DNA from 2 places in the Bradyrhizobium sp. BR2003 genome. Region 1 is predicted to be linked to the other one. Evidence: riboswitches for the same ligand, from Rfam matches in the RefSeq annotation. Region 1 holds a riboswitch; the other holds the start of a gene.
The links. A riboswitch is a leader RNA that binds a small molecule or an ion and turns the genes downstream of it on or off. The one in region 1 is predicted to bind glycine.
Positions count from the first base shown of each region.

Region 2: linked by a shared signal. The riboswitch ahead of gcvT (glycine cleavage system aminomethyltransferase GcvT) and the one ahead of E2I15_RS02000 (D-amino acid dehydrogenase) in region 1 are both predicted to bind glycine.

Region 1 is NZ_SMYJ01000007.1:56,052-61,561, forward strand. It holds gene E2I15_RS01985 (ABC transporter ATP-binding protein) at 1-140, opposite strand, end outside; gene E2I15_RS01990 (ABC transporter permease) at 297-1,184, opposite strand; gene E2I15_RS01995 (ABC transporter permease) at 1,188-2,129, opposite strand; gene E2I15_RS02000 (D-amino acid dehydrogenase) at 2,290-3,648, opposite strand; glycine riboswitch at 3,712-3,831, opposite strand; glycine riboswitch at 3,833-3,939, opposite strand; gene E2I15_RS02005 (M20/M25/M40 family metallo-hydrolase) at 4,031-5,161, opposite strand; gene E2I15_RS02010 (ABC transporter substrate-binding protein) at 5,427-5,510, shown strand, end outside.
Region 2 is NZ_SMYJ01000024.1:102,778-108,287, forward strand. It holds gene E2I15_RS16655 (cyclic nucleotide-gated ion channel) at 1-934, opposite strand, end outside; gene alaS (alanine--tRNA ligase) at 955-3,627, opposite strand; glycine riboswitch at 3,830-3,918, shown strand; gene gcvT (glycine cleavage system aminomethyltransferase GcvT) at 4,060-5,205, shown strand; gene gcvH (glycine cleavage system protein GcvH) at 5,226-5,510, shown strand, end outside.

The DNA.
Region 1 (5,510 bases):
CCGGAGCCGCTTTCGCCGACCAGGCAGAGCGTCTCGCCCTCGCGCACCTGCAGCGACAGGTCGTCGATGATGCGATGCGCGTCCGTCTTGCGGCCGAGGCCGACGACGAGGTTGTTGATGTCGAGGACGACGTTGGTCATGTCAGGCTCTCTTGGCGCGGCTGCGGCGAGCGCGGCGACGGAATTGTCCACGGTCATTCCGGGGCGATGCGAAGCATCGAACCCGGAATCTCGAGATTCCGGGTCTGGTGCTAACGCACCATCCCGGAATGACGGCTTCAATTGGCATTGAAGCCGTCACTTGCCCTCACGCTGCTTCATGCGGGGATCGAGCGCGTCGCGCGCGGCGTCGCCGATCAGGTTGACGCTGAGAATCGCGATCGAGAGCAGCAGCCCCGGCCAGAAGATCAGCGACGGCTTGACCTGGAAGTAGGCGCGGCCCTCGGCCATGATGTTGCCCCAGGTCGGCGTTTCCGGCGAGATGCCGGCGCCGAGGAACGACAGGATCGCCTCGGTCAGGATCGCGGACGCGCAGACATAGGTGCCTTGCACGATCAGCGGCGCAATCGTGTTCGGCATCAAATGCCGCCACATGATCTTCGGCAAGCTGGTGCCGAGCGAGATCGCGGCTTCGACATAAGGCTCCTCGCGTGCGGTCAGCACCACCGAGCGCACCAGCCGCGCCACGCGCGGGATCTCGGGGATGGTGATCGCGACCATCACGGTCCAGATGCTGGCGCCCGACAGCGACACCACGGCGATCGCGAGCAGGATGGCGGGGATCGCCATCAAGCCGTCCATCACGCGCATCAGCACCGCATCGACCCAGCGGAAGAAACCGGCGACGAGGCCGATCAGAAGACCGATGGCGATCGAACAGACGGCTGCGCCGAGCCCGATCACCAGCGAGATCCGTGCGCCGTAGATGATGCGCGACAACAGGTCGCGGCCATAAGCGTCGGTGCCGAGCAGATATTGTGCGCTCGACGGCTTCAGCCGCTGCGACGGCGTCAGCAGCAGAGGATCATGCGGCGCAAGCAGCGGCGCGAAGATCGCCATCAGGATGATGAGGGCGAGGCAGATCGTCGCAATTGCGATGATCGGCGTCGACGTCAGGAAGCCGAACTTGACGCGGAACGGCCGGGTAACGGGGATAGTGGATTCAGGAAGAGTTTCGATCGCCATTGCTCAGTACCGGATACGAGGATCGAGCAGGGTGTAGGCGAGGTCGATCAACAGATTGACCGCGACATAGATACCCGACGTCAAGAGGATCATCGCCTGGATCACCGGGTAGTCGCGCGCCAGCACCGCATCGACGGTGAGGCGGCCGATGCCGGGCAGGTTGAACACGCTTTCCGTGACGACGACCCCGGAGATCAACAGCGCGAAGCCGGAACCGATCACCGTGATGACCGGCACGGCCGCGTTGCGCAGCGCATGGCGCAGCAGCACGCCGGTCTCGCCGATGCCCTTGGCGCGCGCCGTGCGCACGTAATCCTCACCGAGCACGTCGAGCATCGAGGCCCGCGTCATGCGCGCGATCAGCGCGACGTAGATGAAGGAGAGGGTGCAGGTCGGCAGGATGATGCGCTCGAAGAACGGGCCGAAGCCGGCCGAGATGCTCTTGAAGCCCTGTACTGGAACCCAGCGCAGATCGATCGCAAAGATCTGGATCAGCACATAGCCGATCACGAACACCGGCACCGAGAAGCCGAGCACCGACAGACCCATCACGAAGCGGTCGATCCAGGTGCCGTGTTTCCACGCCGCGATCACGCCGAGCGGCACCGCCACCAAGATCGAGAGGATGATGGTGGCCAGCGCGACCGAGATCGAGGGCTCGAGGCGCGGGGCGATCATCTCGAGGATCGGCTTGTTCGAGATCAGGGAGACGCCGAGGTCGCCGTGCAGCAACTTGGCGACCCAGGTGTAGAACTGGATGTAGATCGGCTCGTTCAGACCAAGCGAGGTCCTGATACGTTCGAGCTGTTCGGGCGTCGCGTTGTCGCCGGCAAGGATGGCGGCGGGGTCGCCCGGCGTCAGCCGCAGCAACAGGAACACGAACAGAGCCACCACGCCCATCACGGGAATGGCGGCGAGGATGCGGCGAAGCAGATATCCGAGCAAATTGGATCCGTTGGGTTGTGGTCGATGAAGTCCCCAGCGGGGACCGTTGCACACCGGACCGTAGCACAGATGGTAAGAGACACACGGCAGAACTTGAGCAAGTCCCATGCCATCGGTGCTGCGGTTTTTGCGGTGCAGCTAATCAGTCCTGTTGGTGCGATTATTCCTCCGGTGAAGTTCGAAGCAGTCCACTGGAAGGTGGATTGATTTCAGCTTTGCGCGCGTTGGCAGGCACGTCGAGCCCGGCAGCCAACGTCGGCGCCATCGGCGGCGTGTCGAGGTCGCGCCAATCGTCGATCGCCTGGGCCACCATCTGCGCCGTCGCCGCCGACAGCGTCCAACCGAGATGACCGTGGCCGGTGTTGTAGAACACGCCCGGAATCCGTCCGGCGCGAACCACCGGCATCATGTTCGGCATCATCGGGCGCAGGCCCGCCCATGGCACGACTTTCGACGCATCGATCTTTGGGAAATGATGCCGCACCCAGTCCACCAGCGGTTGAATGCGGTCGGCGCGAATGTCGCGGTTGAAGCCGTTGAACTCGGCGGTGCCGGCGATGCGGAAGCGGTCGGCGCCGAGCCGGCTGGTGACGATCTTCGCAGCTTCATCGAGCAGGCTGACGGTTGGGGCGGCGTTCCGGCTTTGCGGCGCATCGAGCTGCACCGTGATCGAATAGCCCTTCACCGGATAGACATTGACGCGATCGTTGAGCAGGCTGGCGAAGTGGCGGCTCGCCACGCCTGCGCAAATCACGATCCCGTCCGCTTGCAATTGATGCCGCGTCGCGACCGCAGCTTCGTGTGAAGCAGCTTCGTTCCAGCCGATGCGGAAGCCGTCATCGCCGCGTGCGATCGTGTCGACGTCGGCTTCATGGACAAAGCTCGCGCCACGGCGGACGCAGGCGTCGGCAAGTCCACGCGTGAACTTGTGGATATCGCCGGTCGCGTCCGACGGCGTGAAGAAGCCGCCATAGCAGGTTGTCTGCAGCGCGGGTTCGATGATGCGGATTTCGTCTGATGTCACCGGTCGGCGGTCGAGCCCGCCTTGCTGCAGCAGCGTGTTGACCTTGAGGCCCGCCTCGAATCCGGCCTTGTCGTGATAGACGTGCAGGATGCCGCGGCGTTCGAGATCGAAGGCGATGTTCTCGCGCTGTGCGATCGAGAACAGGTGCTTGCGCGCTTCGATTGCGAGCCGCGTGGTCTCGATGGTGTTGCTGCGATAGCGCGTGATGTGGCCTACGAACTCGCCGATCCAGGAATATTTGTGCCAGCTCGGCTTCGGGTTCATCAGCAGCGGCGCGTCGCTTCTCAGCATCCAGCGCAGCCCCTTCAGGATGGTCGCGGCACTGTTCCACACTTCGGCGTTGCTGGCGGACAATTGTCCGCCATTGGCGAACGAGGTTTCCATCGCGGCGTAGCGATGCCTGTCGAGGACAGTCACCTTGTAGCCGCGTTCAAGCAGGGCATAGGCCGTCGTTACGCCGGTGATGCCGGCGCCGATGATCGCGATGTGTGGCATGATGGTTGTCAGGCTCCCGTGGGTTAGAGTCGCCGAACAGCCGGTGAAACCGGCATCGGCGCCCCATCTGTCACGGTACCTGAGAGCTTGATCCGCATCGGGCCGGGGCCGGAAGCGAACTATCCCCTTCGGTGGACGTCACGGCCCCTTGATGTGCGGCCATGTTCGTCTCTCTCCAGATTGTCCTGACGATACAGTCCTTTTGCCTGAGAGTTTCCGGGGCGGTTGCTCCGTCGGCGCCGAAGGCAACAACACGAATGTTGTCGCTTCGATCTCTCCCGCATCGTCGCGTTGGACGGCCGGACCGTAGGCGAAGCCTTAAAAATGGACAAGGCTAAATTTCGGTCCGGCAGTGCCAACGTGTTGTGCAGTGCAATCGATGTCAGTCCAGCGTCGCCAGCAGCGCCGCCATCAGGCGGCCGCGTTCGGCGAGGCTGTCGACCTCGATATGTTCGTTGAGTGTATGCGCATCGGCGCCGCGAACGCCGAGGCCGTCGAGCGTGGGGATGCCCATCGCGCCGGTGAAGTTGCCGTCCGAGCCGCCGCCGGCGCTGCCGTGCGGCAGATCGAGACCCATCGCCGCCGCAAGACCTTTTGCCTTTTCGTAGAGCGCCATGGTGCCCGCATCAGGTTCCCACACCGGGCGAGTGACGCCGCGCGTCACCTTGAAGGTGACGTCGTTGGCGGTACCCGACAGTGCCAGCATGCGCTCGACGCCACGGTCGAGATCGGCCTGGCGTTTGGCCATGCTGAGCGCTTCGCCGGTGCAGGTCGTCGCGACGCAATTGACCCACTGGCCGCCATGCACGATGCCGACCGAGAATGTGCAGTCCTCGGTGGTCATGCCGTCGATGGCGATGATCTGCCGCGCCATCTCGCGGATCGCGGAACGCCCGGAAGACAGCGTCGCGCCGGCATGGCTGGGCTTGCCGGTGGCTTCCAGATTGAAGCGCGCGATCGCATAGCGGCCGGTGACGACGCCGTTGTTCGGGCGGCCGGGCTCCGGCACCAGCACGTACTTGTTGCGCGCGGCTTCCGCCTCGATGATGTCGCGCGTCGACGGTGTGCCGACCTCTTCATCGGGAGTGAACAGCACGGTGATCGGCAGCGGCGTGGTGAAGGAGGCGCGCGCCAATTGCCTGATCGCCTCGATCGACAGGTAGTTGCCGCCCTTCATGTCGAAGATGCCCGGCCCGAAGCACTTGTTGCCCTCGCGCCGCCACTTCAGCTTCTCGATGGTGCCGACCGGGTGCACGGTGTCCAGATGGCCTGATATCAGGATGCCGGGCTGGCCTTGTTTCGGATGGGGGAAACGGGCGCGCACGCAGCCCGCGAAGCCCTGGCGTCCGGCGATGCGCTCGATCGTCGCACCCATGATCGCCATCTCGCGCGCGGCGAGATCGAGCATGCGCTCGACCGCGGCGGCGTCCCAGGTCGGGCTTTCGCATTCCACCCAGCTGCGCAGGCCCTGCAACATCGTTTCGGAATCAAAGGGGAGATTGGCTGGGTTCATCGTTGTTCTCTCTTGTTGTTCTGACGGCGCCGGCATCGCGCGCGCGTTACGAAAATCTCAGCCGATGATTTTGTAAAGCCAAAATCTGGCGTGCGGCCTCATTCGTTTGTGTACGTCCGATGCGGCCTGAAACCGATTGACGCGCTTGGCGCTTGGTGCAAGTCTCGATTTCACAAGCCATACAGCATGTTAGTTCGCCTAAATAACGAACCGCGTGCATAACGAATAAGCCGGCTTTGACCAGTTACACGTCAGGAGAGTTTGCATGTTCCCTATCTCGCGTTGGAAGCACCGCACGCTGGCGGCCGCGTTGACGGCGCTCGCGCTGTCGTTCGCGCCGCAGGAATTG
Region 2 (5,510 bases), on a different contig from region 1:
CGGTGATGAAATACATCGATGAGGCCGCATCGCCGCGCCGCACCAGCACCTCGCCGGCCTCGATGGTCTGCGACCGCAGCAGGCGCATGATGTCGGAAATATCAGCTGCGTTGAGATGCGAGAACAGCGGCACCCGCGCCAGCATGCCCCAGGTCACGACGAAGTCGCGGCGCCGGACCTCGTCGGCGAACGCGGTCGAGATGATCGCGACCGGCAGCGCGATCATCGCAAAGCCGACCACGATCGCGACCACCGTGACGGTCCGGCCGAGCGGCGTAATCGGGACGACGTCGCCGTAACCGACGGTGCCGAGCGTCACGATCGCCCACCACATCGCCTGCGGCATGGTGCCGAACTTGTCCGGCTGCACGTTGTGCTCGATGGCATAGAGCAGCGAGGCAAACAGCAGAACCGCGCCGGTCAGGATCACCACGCAGCCGAACAGCGTGCGCCGCTCGGCATGCAGCGCCGCCAGCAGCGAGCGCATCGCGGTCGAATAGCGCACCAGCTTGAGGAACGGCAGCATGCCGAGCAGCACCAGCGCGGTCTTGTCGCCGATTGCGAGCGCAATGGCCGACGGCAGGAAGGCCAGCAGGTCGATCACCCCGAGCGCCGAGAAGGCGTATTCCAGCCGTGCCCGCGCCGGCGTCATGTCGCGCAGGGAGTGGCCGACCACGCTCCACAGCCGCGCGGCATATTCCAGCGCGAAGGCGGTGACCGCCGCGATCTCGATGGTCGTCAGCAGCCAGCCGAACTGCACGTCGATCTCGGGCATGGAGGCCAGGATCGCCGCCAGCACGTCAACGGCGATGATGGCGATGATGGTCCGGGCAAACCGCAAACCGCCCGAATGCGGCAGATCATCGCGCTCGAGCAGCTCGTAGAGACGGTCGCGCAGCCGGGGATCGCTGATCGTGGGCTTGAGCGGAGCCATCGTCACGATCAGCCTCTCCGTCAGGCGCCGGCCATCGCTTGTTCGATCGCCGACAGCGCGGCGTCCGCCTTGGCGCCGTCGGGCCCGCCGGCCTGCGCCATGTCGGGCCGGCCGCCGCCGCCCTTGCCGCCGAGCACCTCGGAGCCCTTGCGCACGAGCTCGACCGCGTTGAACCGCGCGGTCAGATCGGCGGTGACGCCGACCACAATGCCGGCCTTGCCGTCCTCGGTGACGCCGACGATCGCGACCACGCCCGAACCGATCTGCTTCTTGCCGTCGTCGACGAGACTCTTGAGATCCTTGGTCTCGACGCCCTCGACCGCGCGCGCGAGCAGCTTGACGTTGCCGACCTCGCGAACGGCCGAGGTGGCGCCGTTCGACGTACCGCCGCCGCCCATCGCGAGCTTCTTGCGGGCGTCAGACAGATCGCGCTCGAGTTTCTTGCGCTCCTCCATCAGCGCGGCGATGCGCGCCGGCACGTCCTCGATCGTGGTGCGCAGCTCCAGCGCCGCGGTCTTGGCCAGCGCGATGGTGTCGTTGGCGTGCTTGCGCGCATGATGCCCGGTCAGCGCCTCGATGCGGCGCACGCCGGACGCCACCGCGCCCTCGCTGGTCACCGAGATCATGCCGATGTCGCCGGTGCGGCGGACATGGGTGCCGCCGCAGAGCTCGACCGACCAGCCAAGCGCATTCTGGCCGTGATCGCGGGCACCCTTGCCCATCGACACGACGCGGACCTCGTCGCCGTACTTCTCGCCGAACAGCGCGCGGGCGCCGGCCTCACGGGCATCGTCGACACCCATCACCCGGGTGGTGACCTCGTCATTCTCCAGCACCACATCGTTGGCGATGTCCTCGATCCGGGCGAGCTCTTCCGGCGTGATCTGCTTCGGATGCACGAAGTCGAAGCGCAGCCGGTCCGGCGTCACCAGCGAGCCACGTTGCGCGATGTGATCGCCGAGCACCTGGCGCAGCGCCTCGTGCAACAGATGCGTCGCCGAATGGTTGGCGCGGATCGACGAACGCCTGGCGTGATCGACCTCGAGCTGCAGCGCGGTGCCGACGCCGAGCGTGCCCTGCTCCACCGTGCCGAGATGCACGAACACATCGCCGGCCTTCTTCTGGGTGTCGGTGACGCGGAACTTGACGCCCTCGCCGGTCAGCACGCCGGTGTCGCCGACCTGGCCGCCGGACTCACCGTAGAACGGGGTCTGGTTCAGCACGATCGCGCCGCTCTCGCCGGCCTTCAGGCTCTCGACCTCGGCGCCGTCCTTGATCAGCGCCGTCACCGCACCTTCCGCGCTCTCGGTCTCGTAGCCCAAGAACTCCGTCGCGCCGAGCTTCTCGCGCAGCGGGAACCAGATTGCCTCACTCGCCGCCTCGCCCGAGCCGGCCCAGGAGGCACGCGCCTTCACGCGCTGCCGCTCCATCGCGTCGGTGAACGCTGCCTGGTCGACGCTGATGCCGCGCGACTTCAGCGCGTCCTGCGTCAGATCGAGCGGGAAGCCGTAGGTGTCGTACAGCGTGAACGCGGTGTCGCCGTCGAACATGTCGCCCTTCTTGAGGCCGGCGCTCTTCTCGTCGAGGATCGACAGGCCGCGCGCCAGCGTCTTGCGGAAGCGCGTCTCCTCCAGCCGCAGCGTCTCCTCGATCAGCTTCTCGGCGCGGACCAGATCCGGATAGGCCTGGCCCATCTCGCGGACCAGCGCCCAGACCAGGCGATGCATCAGCGGCTCGCTCGCGCCCAGGAGCTGCGCATGGCGCATCGCGCGGCGCATGATCCGGCGCAGCACGTAGCCGCGGCCCTCGTTCGACGGCAGCACGCCGTCGGTGATCAGGAACGCCGACGAGCGCAGATGGTCCGCGATGACCCGATACGACCCAACGTTCTGCTCGTTCGGACCGTGGCCGAGGGTGGACGCGGCGGCATCGATCAGGTTGCGGAACAGATCGGTCTCGAACACGCTCTCGACGCCCTGCAGGATGCAGGCCATGCGCTCCAGCCCCATGCCGGTATCGATCGAGGGACGCGGCAGCGCCACGCGCTCCTCCTTCGTCACCTGCTCGTACTGCATGAACACCAGGTTCCAGAATTCGAGGAAGCGATCGCCATCCTCCTCCGGAGTGCCAGGAGGGCCGCCCCAGATGTGCTCGCCGCGGTCGATGAAGATCTCGGAACACGGACCGCACGGGCCGGTGTCGCCCATCGCCCAGAAATTATCCGAGGTCGGGATGCGGATGATGCGGTCGTCCGAGAAGCCTGCGATCTTCTTCCAGTAGCCGGCCGCCTCGTCGTCGGTGTGGTAGACGGTGACCAGCAGCTTGTCCTTCTTCAGCCCGAAATCCTTCGTGATCAGATTCCAGGCGAGCTCGATCGCGCGCTCCTTGAAGTAATCGCCGAACGAGAAGTTGCCGAGCATCTCGAAGAAGGTGAGATGGCGCGCGGTATAGCCGACATTGTCGAGGTCGTTATGCTTGCCGCCGGCGCGCACGCACTTCTGCGACGTCGTGGCGCGCTGATAGCCGCGCTTCTCGACGCCGGTGAAGACGTTCTTGAACTGCACCATGCCGGCATTGGTGAACATCAAGGTCGGGTCGTTGCGCGGAACCAGCGGCGACGAGGCCACGATCTCGTGCCCGTTCTCCTTGAAGAAGTTCAGAAATGTCGACCTGATGTCGTTGACGCTGCTCATGTTCATCCAATCGGAAAAAGGGGCCGGCCAGCCGCAAAAAGGCGTCATTTTCCGGCCGAACGCTTTTAGACATTGCCAGCTGCGGTGTCCAGAAACTGTGCAGGCGGATCATGGGCTTGCCGCGGCAGCACAAAGCCCATTGGATAGTTGCTGCAGCTGCGTTGACAGTCTTGGTGGCGCCGTGTTTTCTACCTACCTATACCTAGTCACGTCGGGAGAGACCGGCCTTATCGCCGGCGCCGAAGGAGCAACCGCCCCGGAAACTCTCAGGCAAAAGGACCGCGTGACGTCTGACATCTGGAAAGAGACGCTGGGGTTCGCCCCGATGCGTCCGCCGACGGGATAATACTCTCAGGCACAGCGACAGATGGGGCTTTCTGCAGGTTTCTCAAGGGGAAATAGATCCCCGACGGGAACCGCGAGGGCCCTGTGATGCTTGCACACGAAACTTCCCCGCTGAAACAGACCCCGCTGCACGCGCTGCACCTGGCGCGCGGCGCCAGGATGGTGCCGTTCGCCGGCTATGACATGCCGGTGCAATATGCGGCCGGCGTGCTGAAGGAGCATCTGCACACCCGCAAGGAAGCCGGCCTGTTCGACGTGTCGCACATGGGCCAGCTGGTGCTGAAGGCCAAATCCGGCAAGGTCGCCGACGCGGCGCTCGCGCTGGAGAAACTGGTGCCGCAGGACATCGTCGGTATCGCGCCGGGACGGCAGCGCTACGCGCAATTCACCAACAATGACGGCGGCCTGCTCGACGACCTGATGGTGGCGAATTTCGGCGATCACCTGTTCCTGGTGGTCAACGCCGCCTGCAAGGCCGAGGACGAGGCGCATCTGCGCGCTAGTCTCGCCGACGCTTGCGAAATCGTATCGCTGGCCGACCGCGCGCTGATCGCACTGCAGGGGCCGAAGGCCGAATCGGCGCTGGCGAAACTTTGTGCAGATGTCAGTTCGATGAAATTCATGGACGCCGGTCCGCGCCGCGTCGGCGACGTCGACTGCTTCGTCTCGCGCTCCGGCTACACCGGCGAGGACGGCTTTGAGATTTCCGTGCCCGCAGACAAGGTGGAAGCCCTGGTCACCGCGCTGCTCGACAATCCCGACGTGTTGCCGATCGGGCTCGGCGCGCGCGACAGCCTGCGGCTCGAAGCCGGGCTGTGCCTCTATGGCCATGACATCGACACCACGACGACGCCGGTCGAAGGCGCGCTGGAATGGTCGGTGCAGAAGGTTCGCCGCAGCGGCGGCGCCCGCGCCGGCGGCTTCCCGGGCGCCGACAAGATTCTCGCGCAATTCGCAGATGGCGCCGCGCGCCGGCGGGTCGGCCTGAAGCCCGACGGCCGCGCCCCGGTGCGCGAAGGCGCCGCACTGTTCGCCGATGCCGCCTCGACCGAGCAGATCGGCAAGGTGACCTCGGGCGGCTTCGGCCCGAGCCTCAATGCGCCGGTCGCGATGGGCTATCTGCCCACCGCCCTTTCCACGGTCGGCACCACCGTTTTCGCCGAAGTGCGCGGCCAGCGGCTTCCGCTGAAGGTCGCCGCCACGCCCTTCGTCCCCAATACCTACAAACGCTAAACGCCAAAGGATCGATCCCCATGACGACGCTGTACACGTCCGACCACGAATGGCTCCGCATCGAAGGCGACGTCGCCACGATCGGCATCACCGACTATGCGCAGTCGCAGCTCGGCGACGTCGTGTTCGTCGAACTGCCCAAGATCGGCCGCAGCCTGAAGAAGGCCGAGGCCGCCGCGGTCGTCGAATCCGTCAAGGCCGCCTCCGACGTTTACGCGCCGATCACCGGCGAGGTGGTCGAGGTCAACGACGCGCTCGCCGCCGAGCCCGCGCTGGTCAATTCGGACGCCGGCGGCAAGGCCTGG